Regions from separate parts of the Vibrio taketomensis genome, predicted to be linked through region 4. Evidence: predicted binding sites of a transcription regulator. Region 4 holds the regulator's gene; each other region holds the start of a gene.
The links. Region 4 encodes PurR, which represses purine synthesis genes. Its sites were predicted from a motif close to TNANGNAAACGTTTNCNTNA; they were not measured.
Positions count from the first base shown of each region.

Region 1 (5,043 bases), 1.3 Mb from region 4:
CCATGTTTTCACGGTTATTTAGAGTCAACTCGATTGGCCAAGTTTGGCCGCCTAGACTCATTTCTGTTTCGATTACGTAGCGTTTTTCTTCGTGGCCGCCTGAATCACGAACAACACGTTCGTCAATTACTTTTGCTTCACATACCACTTCTACTTCCGTGTTGTGCTGAATTGGGTGTAACCAAAAACGCACCCATTGTGTCTCTTCCTTTGAGAAGCTCTCTACTTTAAACGCGTGTAAGCAAGATGTTCTAGCACCGGTATCGATTTTAGCGTTAATTTTATCAATACCTAGGCCTGGTAGGCTTAGCGTCTCACGCCAACCCACGAGCATTTTTTCTTTCTTCATCGCAGTCATTCAGTTATTTGTTAGTACCAAAAAGTGTCAATATCGTCCTTTACCAAATATGGCAGGCATGCCGAGAGCACATTAGAATTAGCTTGATTTATAATCAATGCCAACAATCAATGTCTCAAAGTGTGCGCTTGAGAACGACTACCTATTACAGATTAGTACATGAGAGAAATAAGACACTCCGGGATGGAGTGCTCCCAACATAACAACACGGTGTTATGGCTTGAAGAAGGCAAGATGGTTTGCCCAAAGACGCTTCAAGGTGGGGGACTGTAACAACCTGACTTACCTGTGACTAACGAAAATACACTATCGTTACGATAAAATTTATTTGTTACAGTAAAAAGCCAGCTAATGCAAGCTGGTTTTTCAGATTAATTTAACTTATGCGAAATGGCTTATTCACTATTTGTTTGGAATATTTTCCAATAGTGCAACCATTTGTTCCCAAAATAGTGCCACGCTGCTGATTTCTACTTTCTCATCAGGTGAGTGTGGGAACTTGATCGTTGGGCCAAATGACAGCATGTCCATGTGTGGGTATGGTTCTTTAAATAGACCACACTCAAGACCGGCATGAATTACCATGATGTTTGGCTTACGACCATAGATGTTCTCATACAGATCGCGGAAGACATGCATGATTTCTGAATCTGCGTCAGGCTTCCAGCCAGGGTATGCGCCGCTGAATTTGATTTCAGCACCGGCCAGTTGAGCAACAGAGGTTAGCGTGCTTTCTACTTGTTGGCGACCTGAGTCAATCAGAGAACGAATCAAACAAAGGATAGTCACTTTATCTGCATCAGTCGTGATAACACCAACGTTTAGTGATGTTTCAACCACGCCTTGAATATCATCGCTCATACGTACAACGCCATTTGGTAGCGCATTTAGCGTTGCAATCAAGCGTTGCTGAGTTGCTTGAGTGAATACGCCATCGTTAACAGCAACGTCTTGATTGAATGTCACGATATCGGTTTCAACTCGACCTAGTTCAGCGCGCAATAGATCTGTGTAGAATTCAAATAACTCGGCAAGTTTTGCCTCGTTCGCGGCTGGAACAGCAACAGTCACAAATGCTTCACGAGGAATAGCGTTACGTAAGCTGCCTCCACGGAATTCCACCAAGCGTAGGTCTAGCTCTTGTGCGTGACCAGCTAGGAAGCGAGCAAGAAGCTTGTTCGCATTACCACGACCAGTGTGAATGTCACAGCCTGAGTGACCACCTTTTAGACCTTTTAGAATCAGTTGACGTGTGGTGTAACCTGCAGGGATTGCTTCACGCTCAACAGCGACAGTCAGTTCACCATCAATACCGCCAGCACAACCCATGTAGACTTCACCTTCTTGCTCTGAGTCTGTATTAAGAAGGATGTCACCTTCTAACCAACCCGCCTCAAGGCCAAATGCACCAGTCATGCCTGCTTCTTCATCAATCGTTAGCAGAACTTCAATTGGACCGTGTTTGATATCAGTAGATGCAAGCACTGCCAAGCAAGATGCCATACCCATACCGTTATCTGCGCCGAGCGTAGTGCCTTTCGCTGTAACCCATTCACCATCTACATATGGTTGGATTGCGTCAGTCGTGAAGTCATGTTGTGTGTCTTCATTTTTTTGCGGCACCATGTCTATGTGCGCTTGTAGTACCACACCTTTTTTGTTTTCCATGCCTGGTGTCGCTGGTTTTTTGATAAATACGTTACCAGTAGGATCGCGGCGAACATCTAGACCTTGCTCTTGTGCCCAGCTAACAATGTATTGCGCTAGCGCTTCTTCATGTTTTGATGGGTGAGGGATAGAACAAATTTTGTCAAAGAACTGCCAAAGTGGAGCAGGTGATAATTTACTGATTTCAGAATGGAATTCAGACACGGATGACTCCTTAAAATACTAAAGACCAGAGTATATTGAAGTGATAACTGCCACGGATGGCATGAAATACTAGGGTTGGTCTACAAAATTAGAAGAAGCTAGCATATCACTCTCCTTTATTAGTGAGTAGGGGATAAAGACGATTTGTTACAGCTTTATTGTTGAAATCTTGCCGGCGGTGCTTAGCCAATCGTGTGCCCAATCGTGTGCGTATGGTTTTGTTGTGATTGGTCGTAAAACGTTCTGAAAATGTAATTTACTTACAGAATAAGCTTGATCTAGATCATTTTTAAGAAAAGTGTGACTTTTATCATCAATGCTATTGTAATTTTATTTCTTTAGGGTATATTTGCACCAACTTCGTTATTCGAAGGAAAAAATGCTCAAAGGATGAGTCCGATTTATCGCCTCCAAGGAACCGAGAAATCAACGTTTTGTTTAATTGCATTGATTTAAAAGGTGATAGCATGAAAGGTTTACCAAGTGCAATGTTCTGGATAAACAGCTCTGTTTATACTAGTAATTTTGTATACCCAACAAGCTTTGGCTACTAAGTTTTAGTTTGTTTCGAACAGTTTTGTTCACCCCCTATTTTTAGAATTTTTTACAGCAGCCTGTTTTTTGCTGACATGATTCAACCGCCACTCAAATTGAGTGGCGTTTTTTATCTGCAGTTTGATGATTTGAGCAAAATTCCTCTTCAAATCCTACCGAGGCAGAGATATTTCGCTTTGCTTGACCATATTCCACGCTTTTCTTTGGCCACTTCGAGTCAAATTACCTTGAAAATTTATTACATCGCTCGCTAAATCTACAATTTTATGCTTGCAACGAATTTAATCTTATTTGTTGAAAATAAAGAAAATATTTGTTTGATTCGAATGATGTTTTGCAAGGGATGAAAAATTTGAAAGAAAATATAACTTAGAGTGATAATTCTATCTAGAATTTGCTTTTTGATAACTCTATAATCCGTGCCAATCGATTACGCAAACGTTTACTTAATTTTCCAATAGGATTCAATCATGCTCGAAAAACTGTTCAAGCTCAGCGAAAACGGCACGAACGTAAAAACTGAGCTCGTCGCGGGTATTACTACCTTTTTGACGATGGCTTACATCATCTTTGTTAACCCTGCAATGTTGGCTGATGCTGGCATGGATAAGGGTGCAGTGTTTGTTGCTACCTGTCTTGCTGCTGCTATTGGCTGTTTTGTTATGGGTATCGTGGCGAACTACCCAATCGCTTTGGCTCCGGGTATGGGTCTTAACGCATTCTTCACTTACGGTGTTGTTTTGGGCATGGGGCATACTTGGCAAGTTGCGTTGGGCGCAGTTTTTGTGTCTGGTTTGCTATTTATGGCATTGAGTGTTTTTAAAGTCCGTGAATGGATCATTAACTCGATTCCACTGTCACTGCGTACAGGTATTTCTGCCGGTATCGGTTTGTTCCTTGCATTCATCGGCTTGCAAAATGCGGGTATTGTAGTGGATAACCCAGCAACACTGGTTAGTCGTGGTGATATCACTAGCCTTAAGCCTGCGCTAGCAGCACTGGGTTTCTTTTTAACAATAGCGCTTGTTTATCGTGGCGTTCGCGGTGCAGTTTTAATTGCCATTCTTATCATCACTGCGATCGGTATTGTGGTGGGTGATGTTCAGTACGGCGGCATCATGTCTACACCTCCAAGCATCGCACCAACATTTATGCAAATGAACATTGCTGACGTATTTGAAGTTGGCATGATCACGGTTGTATTTGCGTTCCTATTTGTCGACTTGTTCGATACCGCAGGTACTTTGGTGGGAGTTGCGACTAAAGCAAACTTAATGACTGAAGACGGTAAGTTACCTCGTCTAAGTAAAGCGCTATTGGCTGACTCAACAGCAACGTCAGTGGGTGCAATGCTAGGTACTTCGAGCACGACATCATTTGTTGAATCAACAGCAGGTGTTGCTGCTGGTGGTCGCACTGGTCTAACGGCAGTGGTTGTAGGCGTACTATTCTTATTAGCGCTATTCTTTGCTCCGCTAGCGGGCATGATCCCAGCATATGCGACGGCAGGTGCACTGTTCTACGTTGCAATTCTAATGATGTCTGGTTTGGTAAGCGTTGATTGGCGTGACCTAACAGAAGCGGCGCCAGTGGTTGTAACGTGTTTGCTGATGCCACTGACATACTCGATTGCAGAAGGTATTGCGTTTGGCTTTATCTCTTACGCGGCAATCAAATTGCTAAGTGGTAAAGGTCGTGAAGTATCGATCAGTGTATGGTGTCTATCCGCGCTATTTATTCTTAAATACCTAGCAATGTAGTAGGTAGATTCCACTAACCAATTGACGATTAGTGGAATTAAGTCATTTATCGGGAGCGAAAGCCATAGTGGAACTGTCTACTATGGCTTTTTTTATAGTTGGTATTGTTACGCTGTTTAGGTAGAATAATCGTTTGCGTAGCTTCTGTCCCCGTATAGCTGTTCGCTTTCTGCTGGTTGCTGTATGAACGCTAATTTGGCGTATCAGCGGGACGTAAAACTTTCAAATAATTAGGTTACTACAATGAGTAAAAAATTCGTTATCACTTGGGACACCATGCAGAATTACTGCCGTCAATTGGCAGAAAAACAAATGCCTGCTGAACAATGGAAAGGTATTTGGGCGGTTAGCCGTGGTGGTCTAGTTCCTGGCGCAATCCTTGCGCGTGAACTGGGTATTCGTTACGTAGATACCATCTGTATCTCAAGCTACGACCACGATCACCAACGTGATATGAGTGTACTAAAAGCGCCAGAAGGTGATGGTGAAGGTTACCTA
Region 1 is NZ_AP019649.1:2,326,174-2,331,216, reverse strand. It holds gene Vt282_RS10745 (ATP-dependent zinc protease family protein) at 1-349, opposite strand, end outside; gene Vt282_RS10740 (aminoacyl-histidine dipeptidase) at 761-2,230, opposite strand; gene Vt282_RS10735 (NCS2 family permease) at 3,256-4,545, shown strand; gene gpt (xanthine phosphoribosyltransferase Tet(34)) at 4,789-5,043, shown strand, end outside.
Region 1: the regulator PurR is predicted to act here: its motif matches at 3,216-3,235, upstream of Vt282_RS10735 (NCS2 family permease).

Region 2 (5,043 bases), 250 kb from region 4:
CTTTTAAGACTTTGATGTGTGTAAGTACTGGATTGATTGAGACTTGCTCTCGTCCATAATTACCAAGTTCGTTACTCGCGCTATCTTGACCAGTTAAAGCCAGAATATCGATATAACTGCCTGAACTAATTACGCCACCAACAATGGAGCTAGGGGATACTTCAATCGCAAACGGCACATGGTCAGGTTTGATAATAAAATCGATATACTTCGCTTGAGATGGCTGAACAAGGTTCTCGATGAATACATGCTCTCCTTGCTCAATATTGTTGGCGTATACAGAACCCGCTTCGAAATCAAATAACATATCAGCGTCATAACCCAAGGCATTAGCCTCTTCCTCTGCCATTTTTATGATTTTGAAGTCACTTCGCTTAACTTGATCTCCTTGCTTAACCCCCTCAGGGGATAACACATAGGCTTTGAAGAAAACGGGAGCAAGCTCTTGTGATTCAGCAACGACAGGCTGAGCGTTTTGTTTGGGAAAAAACAGACCAAAGAGACCCGCTACGATCGCAACAATGGCCACGGCCATAATAATTTTTGAACGCATGTTCTTTCCTTATATTGATGCTGCAATAAAAAATAAGCCGGATAAACAAATAGGCATGCCATAGGGTAATCCATTCTGCTTGACTCTTTCTATTCCAACAAAACATCCGTATATTAAATAAATCAGCGCAAGCACTCCGCCTAAAAAAGCAATGAACAATAAATACCACCAAAGATATTGCTCTGATATTGCAGGCAAAAATGCGATTGCTAACTTACTGTCTCCCCCACCCCATATCGAAAATCCATATAGAGCGAGTAGCACTAAACATCCAATAACAATATTTAATAAAGCGAACTGTGAAAAACCAATCAGCAAACTGACACAAAGTATTGAAAGGCATAATTTATTTGATATTGTTCTCGTCAATATATCTGCATATATCACTGAAGATAGGATGGCTAACAATAGCCATCCTACATAAAAGCTTTGCTTAACATCTATATGTACTGCATTACTTTGCGGCCGTGATATTATCTGAAATAAAACCCATAGCATCCGTTAGCGCTTTCTTTAACCCAGTAGTATCGGATGCAAAACAGCTAGTACTAATGCAGATACAGCAACACCAATAATTGCGTATTCAATGGCGGTTACACCACGTTGGTCGTTTCTAAATTTCTCGACCGCGAGTTGAGTATTGATAAATAATTTAGTTAACATTTTGTACCTCGACGTTGTTTTCACTAACAGAGACTTGCTCTTTCCTTGACGAGATAATTATGAGTGAAGAATATCAGCAGTTACAATTAATGCTTGTTTGATATTTTTGAAAAAATAACTCTTTGACCTACAAATTATTCAAAATATATTTTTGGTTGCGTAAGCACCGTCTCAATTTTGATATAGTTTATTTATAAATATATCATTTAGTTTTGACTTTTGGAATCAATGCTGACAAAAGTAATTTATTCGCAAAAATTTGATTTAATAACGTGATATCGATCTCACATTGTATATTTTCACTAATACTTTGGATTGAAGCCTTTCTTTACAAAAAAATAAACTATTTACTCTATTTTTACCATTTTGAGTCACAACCTATGGACTATCTGTAAAATTTGTGTACCGAGATAATTATTCGTTACTTCATTGCCCTTTAGTCTTCGGAGAAATGCGGTTGGACTTTCTATTCTGATGCTGAAATTTTCTAATCAACATATCGATAATTTGCGCCTAGGCGCTGTTTATCTCAATCTCCTAAACGCCAGATACAAAAAAGCCCGCTCAATGGCGGGCTTCTGAGCTGAATCAGCACTGACGATTACAGAGCAATAAACAAACCAGCTAGCGCAGCGCTCATCATATTTGCAAGTGTCGCGGCAATAACTGCACGTACACCTAACTTCGCAACTTCTTGACGACGCTCTGGAGCCATTGCGCCAATCGAACCTAGTGAAATCGCAATTGAGCCGATGTTTGCAAAACCGCAAAGTGCAAAGGTAATGATCACTTGGCTGTGAGCAGACAATGTATCGCGCACGCTCACAAAATCAAGGAAGGCAACAAACTCATTCAATACTGTTTTCTGACCAATCAACGCCGCCGCTGTAAACACGTCATCCATTGAGATACCAGCAAACAACGCTAGTGGTGCAAAGATGTAACCAAAAATCGTTTGTAGCGTCAGGTTTTCAATGCCGAATAGAGCACCTACTGCTTCAAAACCTGCGTTGATCATTGCGATCACACTGACAAACGCAATCAGCATCGTACCGACCGCAACCGCAACTTTTACACCATTCATCGCACCTGTTGCCAATGCGTCAACCATGTTGCTATCGGTGCTTTTCTCTAGCTTAATCTCTTGTTGCGCAGCTGAAACTTCACGCTCTGGCACCATCATTTTTGCCATCAAAAGACCGCCCGGCGCTGCCATAAAGCTTGCCGCGATGAGGTATTTTAGTTCAATGCCTAGTGCGGCATAACCACCCAACACTGAGCCGGCTACCGATGCCATGCCGCCAACCGTTACAGCAAACAATTCAGAGCGCGTCATTTGCGGCAAGAATGGGCGTACCACCAGCGAAGCTTCGCACATTGAAAGGAAGATGTTGCTCGTTGCGGCCAACGATTCCACTTTTGATGTACCCAGAAGACGCGCAATACCGCCACCAATCACTAAGATTAGCTTTTGCATCACACCAAGGTAATAAAGTAGAGAAATAATGGCTGATAGGAAAACAATCAACGGTAGAACGCGAATTGCGAAAATGAAGTTGCCCTTCGCTAAGTCACCAAAAACGAAACCAATACCCTCGTCAGCAAACGACAAAAGGCCTGAAACACCGTTACTAATTGCGCCTAATAGAGACTGGCCAAGCGGAAAGTACAGCACCAAAGCGGCGAAACCTGCTTGAAGAGTAAATGCACCGAGAATTGTGCGCCAATTGATGCTTTTACGACTATCTGAAAGTGCATATGCACACGCTAAAATCGCTAAGATGCCCGCTAAGCTGTAGATGATTTGCATTATGTTACCTTGCTATGTATCTGTGCTAACTATCTGAATTTAAAGCGAACCAAAAATTAGACGCGCACGAGTGCAGGCAACATCGCAAAATGTTGTCTTGCCCGATAGCGGATTTATGGCCCGTAAACGCTCACAGTTACGCTGGGCCCTGTTCCTTGGGGCAAGTATCCATTTTGCAGCCGTTTGAAAGCTGATTAGGAAAACGATTACGTTCCTAATCGCGCGGAGTATAGTGACTCTATGAGAATGTGACAATGGTCACTTGCGTAAAAACTGAGGAATTGCGTCCGTTCGATAAAAAAATGACCATTTACCGCGATAAATCAATGCCACTGAAATCTTAGAGCTAAGATTTGATCGCATAATATGGCAAACAAAATGCAATTAGGCTTATATAATCAAAGCTCTGAGTCACTTGGCTATAACAACTTTTAGGAGGGATATTGATGTCCTCACTTTTACAATCACATGCTAAAACGCTCTTATGTCTTTTTTTGTTTTCATGCTCAACGCATGCAGCCTCAACGTTGCCTGCCTCTCCGGAACAAATTAGCGCTCCCTACCCTCATATTAAAGTCCAAGAACTGAGCTCTGCTGAGCAGCTCATTGCTGATTTTAAACAGCATAACTACCAACTAAAACTGGTTACTGCTGACAAAACTGTTCCTAGCTACTTTGTTGAAAATCTGCCTAATGATTTGAATAATTTGCCAGTAGAAGAGAAAACTACAGGATTTATCCGCCTACTGCTGCCAACAGTAAAAGCGGTGAATAACCAAATTCTATTAGTCAGAAATGAGTTAAAAGCGTTAGAAAGCAAGCCAAAATCCGCTTGGACAGAAGCTGAACAAGCTTGGGTAGAGAACCTGATGCATTCTTATGACGTCAAGACCAACAATATCGGAGATCTATTGCTACAAGTCGATATTATTCCGATCGGTATGGTGCTTGCGCAAGGTATTGATGAAAGTGGTTGGGGCACCAGTCATTTCGCGGTGAAAGGCAACAGTTTATACGGAGAACATCTTCCTGCTCACGGTGGTAAATACCTTACAACTCCTGGCGGTCACGTAAAAGTTGCCGCGTTTGACAACCTATACGCTGGTACAGCAAGTTATATCCACAACCTCAATACTACGCGCGCTTATGAACAGTTGTGGCAACTTCGTAAACAGCTTCGCGAGCAACAGAACTTAAATGGATACCGACTGGTTGCAGCCTTGTCGCACTACTCCACACGTGGCGAAGCTTACGTCGACAATCTACGCGCACTGATCAAACATCATCAGCTTGATAACTTTGACCAGCTAAAATTAGACAGCAACCACGCGACTCGAATCCGTTTTAGCCACTAACGACACTATCGGTGACCGTCATTCGTTTCACGTAAGCCAGCGTCACTACGACGCTGGTTTTCTTCACGCTAGTATTAAAATCGGGCTTTATTTGATCAGAGTAGCGCCCGCCGCGTAAGTAACTGGCATGTATGTGAAAGGAATGATGTTTTGAACAAAGTAACCATTTTCTACGACGCTTCATGCCCACTCTGTGTGAAAGAGATGACGTCACTAAAATACCACCTCGGCACACACGCAAAATTTGTGAACGTACTCAACGCTGAAGCAATGAAGCATCACCCTTCCATTTCTGTAGAAGAGAGTCGCAGATTACTTCACGTTATTGATGACAAGGGTAATTTGCGACTTGCGGTTGATGCGAACGTCTATCTTTGGCAATTGACCGGAACCAAGCACTATTTAAAAATGCTGCGCTGGCCACTTATTCGACCCTTCGCTAACGCCTGCTACACCCTGTTTGCGCGTCACCGCTACAAAATCTCACGTTTACTGACTGGAAAGTCACGCTGTAAACAATGTGAATTATGAACGCCGCTTTTTACCTGCTGATTATAAAAAAGAGTTATCTCAACGAGATAACTCTCAACATAACGACAAAACACAACTCTGTATGCTATTCGTTCACTCGGTCACGCAACACATATTTTTGTACTTTACCT
Region 2 is NZ_AP019649.1:1,242,860-1,247,902, reverse strand. It holds gene cpaB (Flp pilus assembly protein CpaB) at 1-553, opposite strand, end outside; gene Vt282_RS05835 (A24 family peptidase) at 563-1,051, opposite strand; partial or broken gene Vt282_RS05830 (Flp family type IVb pilin) at 1,008-1,216, opposite strand; gene Vt282_RS05825 (NupC/NupG family nucleoside CNT transporter) at 1,818-3,026, opposite strand; gene Vt282_RS05820 (glucosaminidase domain-containing protein) at 3,473-4,381, shown strand; gene Vt282_RS05815 (thiol-disulfide oxidoreductase DCC family protein) at 4,532-4,912, shown strand; gene Vt282_RS05810 (acyl-CoA synthetase) at 4,998-5,043, opposite strand, start outside.
Region 2: the regulator PurR is predicted to act here: its motif matches at 3,221-3,240, upstream of Vt282_RS05825 (NupC/NupG family nucleoside CNT transporter).

Region 3 (5,043 bases), 870 kb from region 4:
AAGAATAAACGCCGCCAACGAGAGCCACACGATCATCACCGAATCGAGCTCTTTCATCCCCAATGTGATGTAACGAGCAATCGCCATCATCGCGATATAGATTGGATAACGCACTGGGATCTTACCGTTCATCACAAACTGCCCCACCATGGCGAGCACTTCAAGATAAATGAACATCAGGAGAATATCTTCCAGCATTACTCTCTTTTGCACATAGATATGTACAAATTCTTCTACCATCGCCCACACGGTCGCTAGTGTGATCGCAACCAACAGTACGGCTTCAAGAAGATGGAAAAGGCGGAGAAAAGGTCGACTAAACGAAGGAGGTAAATGAGAAGGCATGGTTACTATTCCACTTTCTTATTATTGATTTTAATAATAGTACCATGGAATAGGTGGATTCAATGCCCCCACGTCAGTAGGAGCATTGAATTGAACGAATACTTACAGCAACACTAAGTAAGTTAAGAACACCAATGATAGGCCGTAAATGACTGGGTGCACTTCTTTCGCACGTCCTGCCACTACCATTGAGAAGCAATAGCTAATAAAGCCCATCGCCATACCGTTCGCTGGTGAGAAGCTCAGTACCGTGAACATAATGGTAAAGAACGCGGCAATACGTGATTCTTTATGCTCCCAGTTAATTTTACCTAGGCGACCAATCATGTAGATACCAACCACTACCATTGCCGGCGCCACCATCGCCGCAGAGAAAACTGAGAACAATGGGTACAAGAATAGTGATAGAGCAAATAGAATCGCTACCATTACCGCAGCAAGACCAGTCTTAGCCCCTTGCGAAGAGGCAATGCCCGATTCCGAGAACGCGGTAATAGAGGTCGAACCAAGAACCGCACCGATCACTGTACCACCCGCATCTGCCACCAACGCAGAACGTGCGTTTGGCACTTTACCGTCGTCATCGATAATACCCGCATCACGGCCTACGCCGACAATAGTGCTTAAACCATCGAAAAAGTCGACAATCAAGAAAATCACTACGATAAATAGCAAATCAAACCATTTGTCTGCGGTTAAATTCGATATTTCAAACACTGCGCCAAAGCTGCCTTCCAAGCTTGGTGGCATCGAGAATAGCTGTTCTGGAATTGGGGCATTATTGGTACCCATCAGCATGTCAGCAAGAATGGTCAGAATGATCGCAGAAATAAACGAGATAAACGTCGCCAGTTTGATATCACGAATCATACAACCTAGCGCGATAAAGATACTGATGTAAGCAATCAGAACTTGAGGATTAGAAATATCACCCATGCTGACCAAAATGATGGGATTGGAAACGATGATGCCAGCATTTTTTAGGCCTAAGAATGCAATAAACATCCCGAGCGAAACGGTGATCGCCAATTTAAGATCTTCAGGAATCGATTCAATCAGCGTTTTACGAATATTGCTTAGCGACAGAATCAAATACACCACGCCCGATAGGAAGATACCAAATAGCGCTTCATTCCAAACCAGTGCGACAGAGCCACTTAATAGCAAACCTTTAAAGAAGCCATTCATACTCATGCCTGGCGCAAGCATGACTGGGTAGTTACCCCAAATGCCCATAATCAGTGTCGCAATCGCTGCAGATAGTGCGGTAGCGGTAAAAACTGCACCTTTATCCATTCCCGGAATACCACCCAAAATCGCTGGGTTGACCGCCAGAATATAAGTCATCGCTAGGAAAGTAATAAAACCGGCATATAGCTCAGTGCTAATGGTGGTTTTGCGCTCAGAGAGTTTAAAAGTAGAGTCCAGCAAGCTGGTCGTCTTACTTTGCTTAAGGGTTGTTTCGAGACTCACTATGTAACCTTTACAACTTAAATTTTCGTGAATAGGCACACATGCTGAAATAAAGAAAATTCTCGCTACGAACTTAAAATTTTAGTCACGAAAGCAAGAACTTACTGTAGTCACCAAGATAGGCTCGGTGGTAGAAACACTCAGTCCAATTCACTGAGAATATACAGCACGTAAACGTTTGCGCGCATTGTATGCATCTAGAGTAAAAGTTCAATCCTTTTTCAACAATATTGACGATAAAAAGCAAACGTTTGCCTAAAGCGCGAGGCATAGTCAACTAGCAATAATCAACTTATTGCTTATCGACATTAAGATATTTCCACTAAATTAACGGGATAGCGCGCGGAAAGATTGTAAGATCGTAATTCCCATGGTGTGAGCGTTGTTTTCCTTGTGATGATCCTTGTGATCGTGCTACTCTTCGCCTCCATTTTTCTGACCTATTTTTCACCAATCGCGTGATAGTTCTCGGTCAGTGCTATCTTTAAACTGTCGACTTTTCTCGACACCATCCAACCAAATGTGGAACGTTACATATGGGCAAAGGTACTCTATATATCGTCTCGGCACCGAGCGGCGCTGGTAAATCTAGCTTGATCTCAGCGATGCTGGAAACCAATCCAACATACGCGATGAAAGTATCTGTGTCTCACACTACGCGCGGCATGCGCCCGGGTGAGCAAGATGGTGTGCACTACCACTTTGTGCAAAAAGAGCTGTTTGAAGAGCTAATCGAAAAAGGCCAGTTCCTAGAATACGCAGAAGTATTTGGTAACTACTACGGCACTTCTCGAGTATGGATTGAAGAAAATCTAGACAAAGGTATCGACGTATTTCTTGATATCGATTGGCAAGGTGCGCGTCAAATCCGTGAACAAATGCCACAAGCAAAAAGCATCTTTATTCTACCACCATCAAATGGTGAGCTAGAACGCCGCCTAAACACGCGTGGTCAAGATAGCGAAGCCGTGATTGCAAAACGCATGGCGGAAGCGAAATCAGAGATTTCTCATTATGACGAATACGACTATGTAATCGTCAATGATGAATTTGACAATGCACTGATGGACTTTAAAGCCATCATTCGTGCAGAAAGATTGAAGCAAGATAAACAAGCTGCTAAATATAAAGGCATGCTTGATGCTCTATTGGCTGAGTAAGGATCTCCCAAAAGCCATTCACCGATGAGAAAACGCTTTGGCTAGAATAAAAGCGCTGAAGCCTGTATAATTTCTCGTCATTCAAAAATTTAGTTAACTATTTGGAGTCCTCATGGCACGCGTAACTGTTCAAGACGCTGTTGAAAAAGTTGGCAACCGTTTCGACCTAGTACTGATTGCGGCTCGCCGCGCTCGTCAAATGCAAACTGGCGGTAAAGATTCACTAGTGCCAGAAGAGAACGATAAACCAACGGTTATCGCTCTACGCGAAATCGAAGAAGGTCTGATCACGAAAGAAATCCTTGATGCACGTGAGCGTCAAGAGCAACAAGAGCAAGAAGCAGCTGAACTGGCAGCAGTTAGCAGCATCGCTCACGGTCGCTAATCAGACTTTCTCTACAACCATCTTCTAGGCGTTAAGTTTGTATCTATTCGACAGCCTCAAAGACGTTGCCCAAGAGTACCTTACAGAGCCTCAAATAGAGGCTCTGCGTCAATCTTATGTGGTAGCGAAAAATGCCCACGAAGGGCAGACCCGCTCTAGCGGGGAACCTTATATTATCCATCCTGTAGCCGTTTCTCGTATTTTGGCGGAAATGCGCCTCGACCTCGAAACTCTACAAGCCGCTCTTTTGCATGACGTAATCGAAGATTGCGATGTCAGCAAAGAAGATCTGGAGCAACAATTTGGTCATGCTGTGGCTGAATTGGTGGATGGTGTATCTAAGCTCGACAAGCTGAAATTTCGTGACCGTAAAGAAGCGCAAGCGGAAAACTTCCGCAAAATGGTGCTTGCCATGGTGCAAGACATTCGCGTTATTCTGATCAAACTTGCCGACCGTACTCACAACATGCGAACGCTTGGTGCTTTGCGCCCCGATAAAAAGCGTCGTATAGCCCGTGAAACGTTAGAAATCTACTCGCCACTGGCACACCGCCTCGGCATCCACAATATCAAAACTGAATTGGAAGAGCTTGGCTTTGAAGCCCTGTATCCAAACCGTTATCGTGTATTAAAAGAAGTAGTTAAAGCGGCTCGTGGCAACCGTAAAGAGATGATTCAACGCATCCACGGTGAACTTGAGGGTCGTTTAGAAGATGTCGGTCTTAAAGCTCGTGTTGTCGGCCGTGAAAAGAACCTGTTCTCCATCTACAACAAGATGAAAACCAAAGAGCAGCGCTTTCACACCATTATGGACATTTACGCTTTTCGCGTCATTGTCGATACCGCAGACACTTGCTACCGCGTACTGGGTCAAGTACATAGCCTGTACAAACCACGTCCTGGTCGTGTTAAAGATTACATTGCGGTACCAAAAGCCAACGGCTATCAATCGATTCACACTTCGATGGTTGGCCCTCATGGCGTACCGGTTGAAGTGCAGATCCGTACTGAAGATATGGATCAAATGGCGGATAAAGGTGTTGCGGCGCATTGGTCTTACAAAGGCAATGGCGAACGCACTGGCACCACGGCGCAAATTAAAGCGCAGCGTTGGATGCAAAGCCTACTTGAGCTTCAGCAAAGTGCCGGTAACTCATTTGAATTTATCGAAAACGTAAAATCTGACCTATTCCCAGATGAGATTTACGTCTTCACACCAAAAGGTCGTATCGTTGAATTGCCACTTGGCGCAACAGCGGTGGATTTTGCTTATGCCGTGCATACCGACGTCGGTAATGCCTGTGTGGGTGCGCGTGTTGATCGCAACCCTTACCCGCTAAGCAAATCGTTGAAAAACGGTCAAACTATTGAAATCATCAGCGCTCCTGGCGCTCGTCCGAATGCGGCATGGCTAAACTATGTGGTGACTTCACGAGCTCGCACTAAGATCCGTCAAGTGTTGAAAACCATGCGTCGAGAAGAATCGATCACCCTAGGTCGCCGTCTGCTCAATCATGCGCTGGGTCGCCATAGCATTGATTCCATCTATCCTGAAAACATTCAGGAAGTATTGACGGATCTACGCTTAGACTCAATTGAAGATCTGTTGGCTGCCATCGGTTTGGGTGAATTGATGAGTATCGTTATTGCGCGCCGACTACTCGGTGACACTGACGAACT
Region 3 is NZ_AP019649.1:114,020-119,062, reverse strand. It holds gene Vt282_RS00545 (phosphate-starvation-inducible protein PsiE) at 1-345, opposite strand, end outside; gene Vt282_RS00540 (NCS2 family permease) at 448-1,818, opposite strand; purine riboswitch at 1,906-2,005, opposite strand; gene gmk (guanylate kinase) at 2,355-2,978, shown strand; gene rpoZ (DNA-directed RNA polymerase subunit omega) at 3,091-3,363, shown strand; gene spoT (bifunctional GTP diphosphokinase/guanosine-3',5'-bis pyrophosphate 3'-pyrophosphohydrolase) at 3,401-5,043, shown strand, end outside.
Region 3: the regulator PurR is predicted to act here: its motif matches at 2,058-2,077, upstream of Vt282_RS00540 (NCS2 family permease).

Region 4 (5,043 bases):
CTGAAAGCCGAGTATAACGCTACGCTGATAGCGAATTAGACATAAAAAAACCGAAGCATTAGCTTCGGTTTTTTTATTGATGCTTAGCGACTAATCACCAGCGAACATGTAGCCTTCGCCATGAACCGTCACAAAAATCTGTGGATTCTTCGGATCAAATTCCATCTTCGCGCGCATACGACGAATCAGTACATCAATCGTACGGTCATTCGGCGCATCGACACGGTGGCTGATCATATTCAAAATACGCTCGCGACTTAGCACTTGGTTCGGGTATGAAGAAAGTGCGACTAACAATTCGTATTCTGCTTTTGTCAATTTTACCGGTTCACCATTGCGGCTCAATGCACGGCGTTGGATATCAAACATCCACTCACCGAAACGCACAATGTTGGTATCATTTTTTTGCTCAACCATGCTGTCCGCGTTACGCGCGGCAGAAATACGCCACAGCAAGTTTTTAACGCGAACCAACAATTCACGAAGCTCGAATGGTTTGGTTACATAATCGTCTGCGCCCATTTCTAGGCCTACGATCTTATCAATGCTATCCGTGCGTCCTGTTACCAGGATAATTCCAATGTCCGATTGACTACGAAGTTCACGCGTCAACATCAAACCATCTTCACCAGGAAGATTGATGTCTAGCATTACTAGGTCAATCGAATTACTTTGTAGCGTGTCGCGCATCTGCTCGCCACTCTCCGCTTCGCTAACGGTGTAACCTTCATTTTGAAAGTAACCAACTAGCTTACTGCGAGTCACTGCGTCGTCTTCTACAACTAAAACGTGATAGCTCATCTAAACCACTTTATTTACATTGGGAATCAATTTCCGTTGTATTCTATTCATATGTCGTAACATTTCTAGTATTTATTACATTAAAATCAAGAAAGATGATTTTTATTGATTCAAGACAACCCTAGCTCATCGGTTAACAATTTGCCATTTTAAGACTCATTTAGTCACAATAGGCATTATCGTTATTCATTTTTCTTCGCTAAAATATAAATAGAACACAAACTTGGAGCATTATTTAGATGCAAGAACTCAAAGCGTTTAACGAAAAGCGTGCAGAAATTTACTGGTGGTTTTCTAGTTTATTTGCCAAAGAGCTGACCGAAGCTGAATTGGATCAATACCAAAGCGCTGAAATTCGTGGCTTTTTATCTGGCCTAGGCGAAAACCCAACCCTTAAACCATCTGTTGATCGCCTAGTCGACGCGCTTAACCGCCAAATTGACCGTGAAGATGGCCAACTTGAACTCGCCGCTGACTTCTGCGATCTGTTCCTGAAATCAGATAAAGAGTCTGCTTTGCCATATGCTTCGATGTATGTCGGCACAACAGGTCTTCTACATGATGAGCCAGCCAAAGAAATGGAAGCGCTGCTTGCAGAACATGGCGTGGCAATCAATCAAAGTTTGAATGAGCCTGCGGATCATATCGCTATTGAACTCGACCTGCTGGGCAATATGATTATTCGCACTAACGAGCTTGAGCAAGAAGGCCATTTTGAAGATGCGCTGATTGAACAAGAGGCGTTTATTCGCCGTTATATTCTAAATTGGGTACCTAAGTTCGCCGCGAAAAGCCAAGCACTTGACTCATTTGGTTTCTATTCAGCCGTCACTTCATTGCTTGTTGCGTTCCTTGAACTCGACTGTAACTATTTGGCCGGCGAAGCGGAATAGCATACACGCCCCAAGCTGCGATGATGGTTTTTCATTTGCTACCAGCGTCAATGCGGTCTAAAATCGTCATCGCAAACGATAAATTAATATAACTTAAGTACAAACCGCTGCTCTCAAGCGGTTTTTGTATTTCTAATACTTACTGCCAATTTATTCCCAATAATGTGAATAGCGGATGTGGCAGCGATAGATAGGATCATACCTTATGGCCACTATAAAAGATGTTGCGCGCTTAGCTGGCGTATCGACAACAACTGTATCGCACGTGATTAATAAAACGCGCTTTGTTGCTGAAGCAACACAAGAACGTGTAATGGAAGCGGTTACAGAGCTAAACTACGCACCAAGCGCAGTCGCTCGCAGTCTAAAATGTAATAGCACACGCACTATCGGTATGCTAGTAACGCAATCAACTAACCTGTTCTTTTCTGAAGTCATTGATGGTGTTGAGAGCTACTGCTACCGCCAAGGTTACACGCTAATTCTTTGTAATACGGGTGGTATCTACGAGAAGCAACGTGACTACATTCGCATGCTAGCGGAAAAACGTGTCGACGGTATTTTGGTAATGTGTTCAGACCTAACCGAAGAACTGAGCGAAATGCTAGACCGCCATAAAGACATTCCTAAAGTGGTTATGGACTGGGGCCCAGAGAGCTCTCAAGTCGATAAGATCATCGACAACTCAGAAGAAGGTGGCTACCTAGCGACCAAATACCTCATTGAGCATGGTCACAAAGATATCGCATGTTTAAGTGGTCACTTCGAAAAAGCCGTTTGCCAAGAGCGTATTCAAGGCTTTAAACGTGCGATGACAGAAGCAGACCTTACGGTTAATGAAGATTGGATTCTTGAAGGTAACTTTGAGTGTGACACTGCCGTGCTTGCCGCTGACCAAATCGTTGCAATGGACAAGCGTCCTACGGCAATTTTCTGTTTTAACGATACCATGGCACTTGGTCTAATGAGTCGCCTACAGCAAAAAGGCATTCGTATTCCAGAAGATATGTCGGTGATCGGTTACGACAACATCGAGTTGGCAGAGTACTTCTCTCCACCGCTAACAACGGTTCACCAACCAAAACGTCGTGTAGGTAAAAACGCGTTTGAAATCCTACTTGAGCGCATCAAAAATAAAGAACACGATAAGCGAGTTTTTGAAATGCATCCAGAAATCGTTGAGCGCTCTACGGTTAAGAAAATTAACTAACTCGATGATTAATAAAACAATAGCTGATGGTCTCACCATCAGCTATGTTACATTTCAGACTTTATTCTTGCATTAAGATCACAATTCTTCCATAGTATGCTGATACTTCTTACAAGAAGTATTTTAATCTTTAGCAAAGCAAATTAAGTCACGCACAGGGCAAACCATTCTGAAAAGATGGGACGCAAAGCCACCGGCCTAAATATTCATGATTCAACATGACTGTATGGTAGCGGGGTTGCCGATGGTAGAAATGCACACGTTAACTGATTAACCTCCAGATACCTGCATTACCTGCTATTCTCTCGGACCTGATTTGGTGGCGTATTAACATACACATACACCGAGAAAGTACTGAATGGATAAACCAATACTGAAAGACTCAATGAGGCTATTTGAGCCACTAGGTCGCATTAAATCTCGCTCTATGTTTGGTGGGTTTGGGATTTTCGCAGACGAAACCATGTTTGCCCTAGTCGTACACAATAAGCTTCATATCCGTGCTGACAGCACTTTAAGAAAACAATTTAAGCAACTGGGTTTTGAACCTTATATTTATCACAAACGCGGTTTCCCTGTTGTCACCAAGTACTTCGCACTCAGTGAAGAATGGTATAACGACAGTGAAAAAGCCCTTGAGATAGCTCGAGCTGCGCATGCCAGAGCGCAAGTAGAAAAGTCTTCTCAAGCTGAAACAAAACCAACCCGTATTAAAGATTTACCTAATTTACGTCTAGCGACTGAACGTATGCTTAAAAAAGCAGGCATTGAAGACGTTCAGCAGCTACATCAAACTGGCTCTCTAGAGGCGTTTAAAGCGATTCGTAACTCTCATACTAGTGAGGTTAGCCTCGAGCTTCTTTGGTCGCTTGAGGGCGCGATACAGGGCACCCATTGGTCTGTTGTCCCCCTAGCCCGCCGAGAGGAATTGCTCGCACGCTTACAGCACTAACTTAATCTAGCCAGCGATCTCGCTGGCTTTTTTTTGAAAGTTTTTCGCGACTTATAAGTTCTTATATTTCATCAACGCAGCAAATTTAGATACTAAGCTTAATACAGGCTAGGTATAAGGAGAGCAAAGATGAACAAGAAACTGATTTTTGGCCTGTTGCTAATAGGATTAATCGCCTTTCTAATCACCCAATTTGGTGATCAACTCACGCTAGAAAATGCCAAAGCGCAACAAGCTGCTCTTGCTGCTTATATCGAGCAAAATTTCGTTTTAGCAGCCATCACATACTTTGCAATATATGTTGCTATCACTGCGTTTTCGATTCCGGGAGCCGCGGTTGTTACGTTGTTAGGTGCTGCGCTATTTGGCTTCTGGACTAGCTTACTTTTGGTATCTTTTGCGAGTACCATTGGTGCGACACTGGCTTTTCTCAGCAGTCGTTTTCTTCTACGAGACTGGGTACAAGGGAAGTTTGGCGATAAGCTTAACGCCATTAACCAAGGTGTAGCCAAAGACGGAGCGTTTTATCTATTCTCACTGCGCTTAATTCCCGTTTTTCCATTTTTCCTGATCAACCTATTGATGGGGCTAACCCCAATCACAACCGCGCGTTTCTACTTAGTCAGTCAACTAGGGATGCTGCCAGGCACAGCTGTTTATCTCAACGCCGGTACACAGTTAGCGCAAATCGATAGTTTGTCTGGCATCGTATCGCCATCAGTATTAGTGTCTTTCGCGCTACTTGGTTTATTCCCTATCATTGCAAAATGGGTGATGGCAAAGTTTAAACGTGATGGGCAATCGCAAAGTCACGCTTAATACGGAGTAACTTAGTGAAAATATTCAGCGCAGCGAATCCCCCACAAGCTCACATTGTCTGTGAGCTTTTGCGTTCACATAATATTGAGTGTGAAGTCCGTGGCGAAGGTATTTTTGGCTTACAAGGTGAAGTACCTTTTGGCGATTCTAGCGAGCCCCATGTCTGGCTTTTTGACGTCAGCCAAGCACCTGCAGCGCAAGCCCTGGTTAAACAATTTGAACAGCCGCACTCGCTACCAGAATGGCAATGCTCAGAGTGCGGTGAAATCAATGAAGGACAATTCGCCTTATGTTGGCAATGCGGTACTAGCGAATTTGCTGATGAATAAAGTTAATCGAATGTTGGTTGAATTCGTCTGGGCGCTCAA
Region 4 is NZ_AP019649.1:987,876-992,918, reverse strand. It holds gene elyC (envelope biogenesis factor ElyC) at 1-17, shown strand, start outside; gene torR (two-component system response regulator TorR) at 91-801, opposite strand; gene torD (molecular chaperone TorD) at 1,041-1,694, shown strand; gene purR (HTH-type transcriptional repressor PurR) at 1,900-2,904, shown strand; cyclic di-GMP riboswitch class I at 3,053-3,150, shown strand; gene Vt282_RS04600 (TfoX/Sxy family DNA transformation protein) at 3,263-3,856, shown strand; gene Vt282_RS04595 (TVP38/TMEM64 family protein) at 3,986-4,675, shown strand; gene Vt282_RS04590 (putative signal transducing protein) at 4,690-5,004, shown strand; gene Vt282_RS04585 (alpha/beta fold hydrolase) at 4,982-5,043, opposite strand, start outside.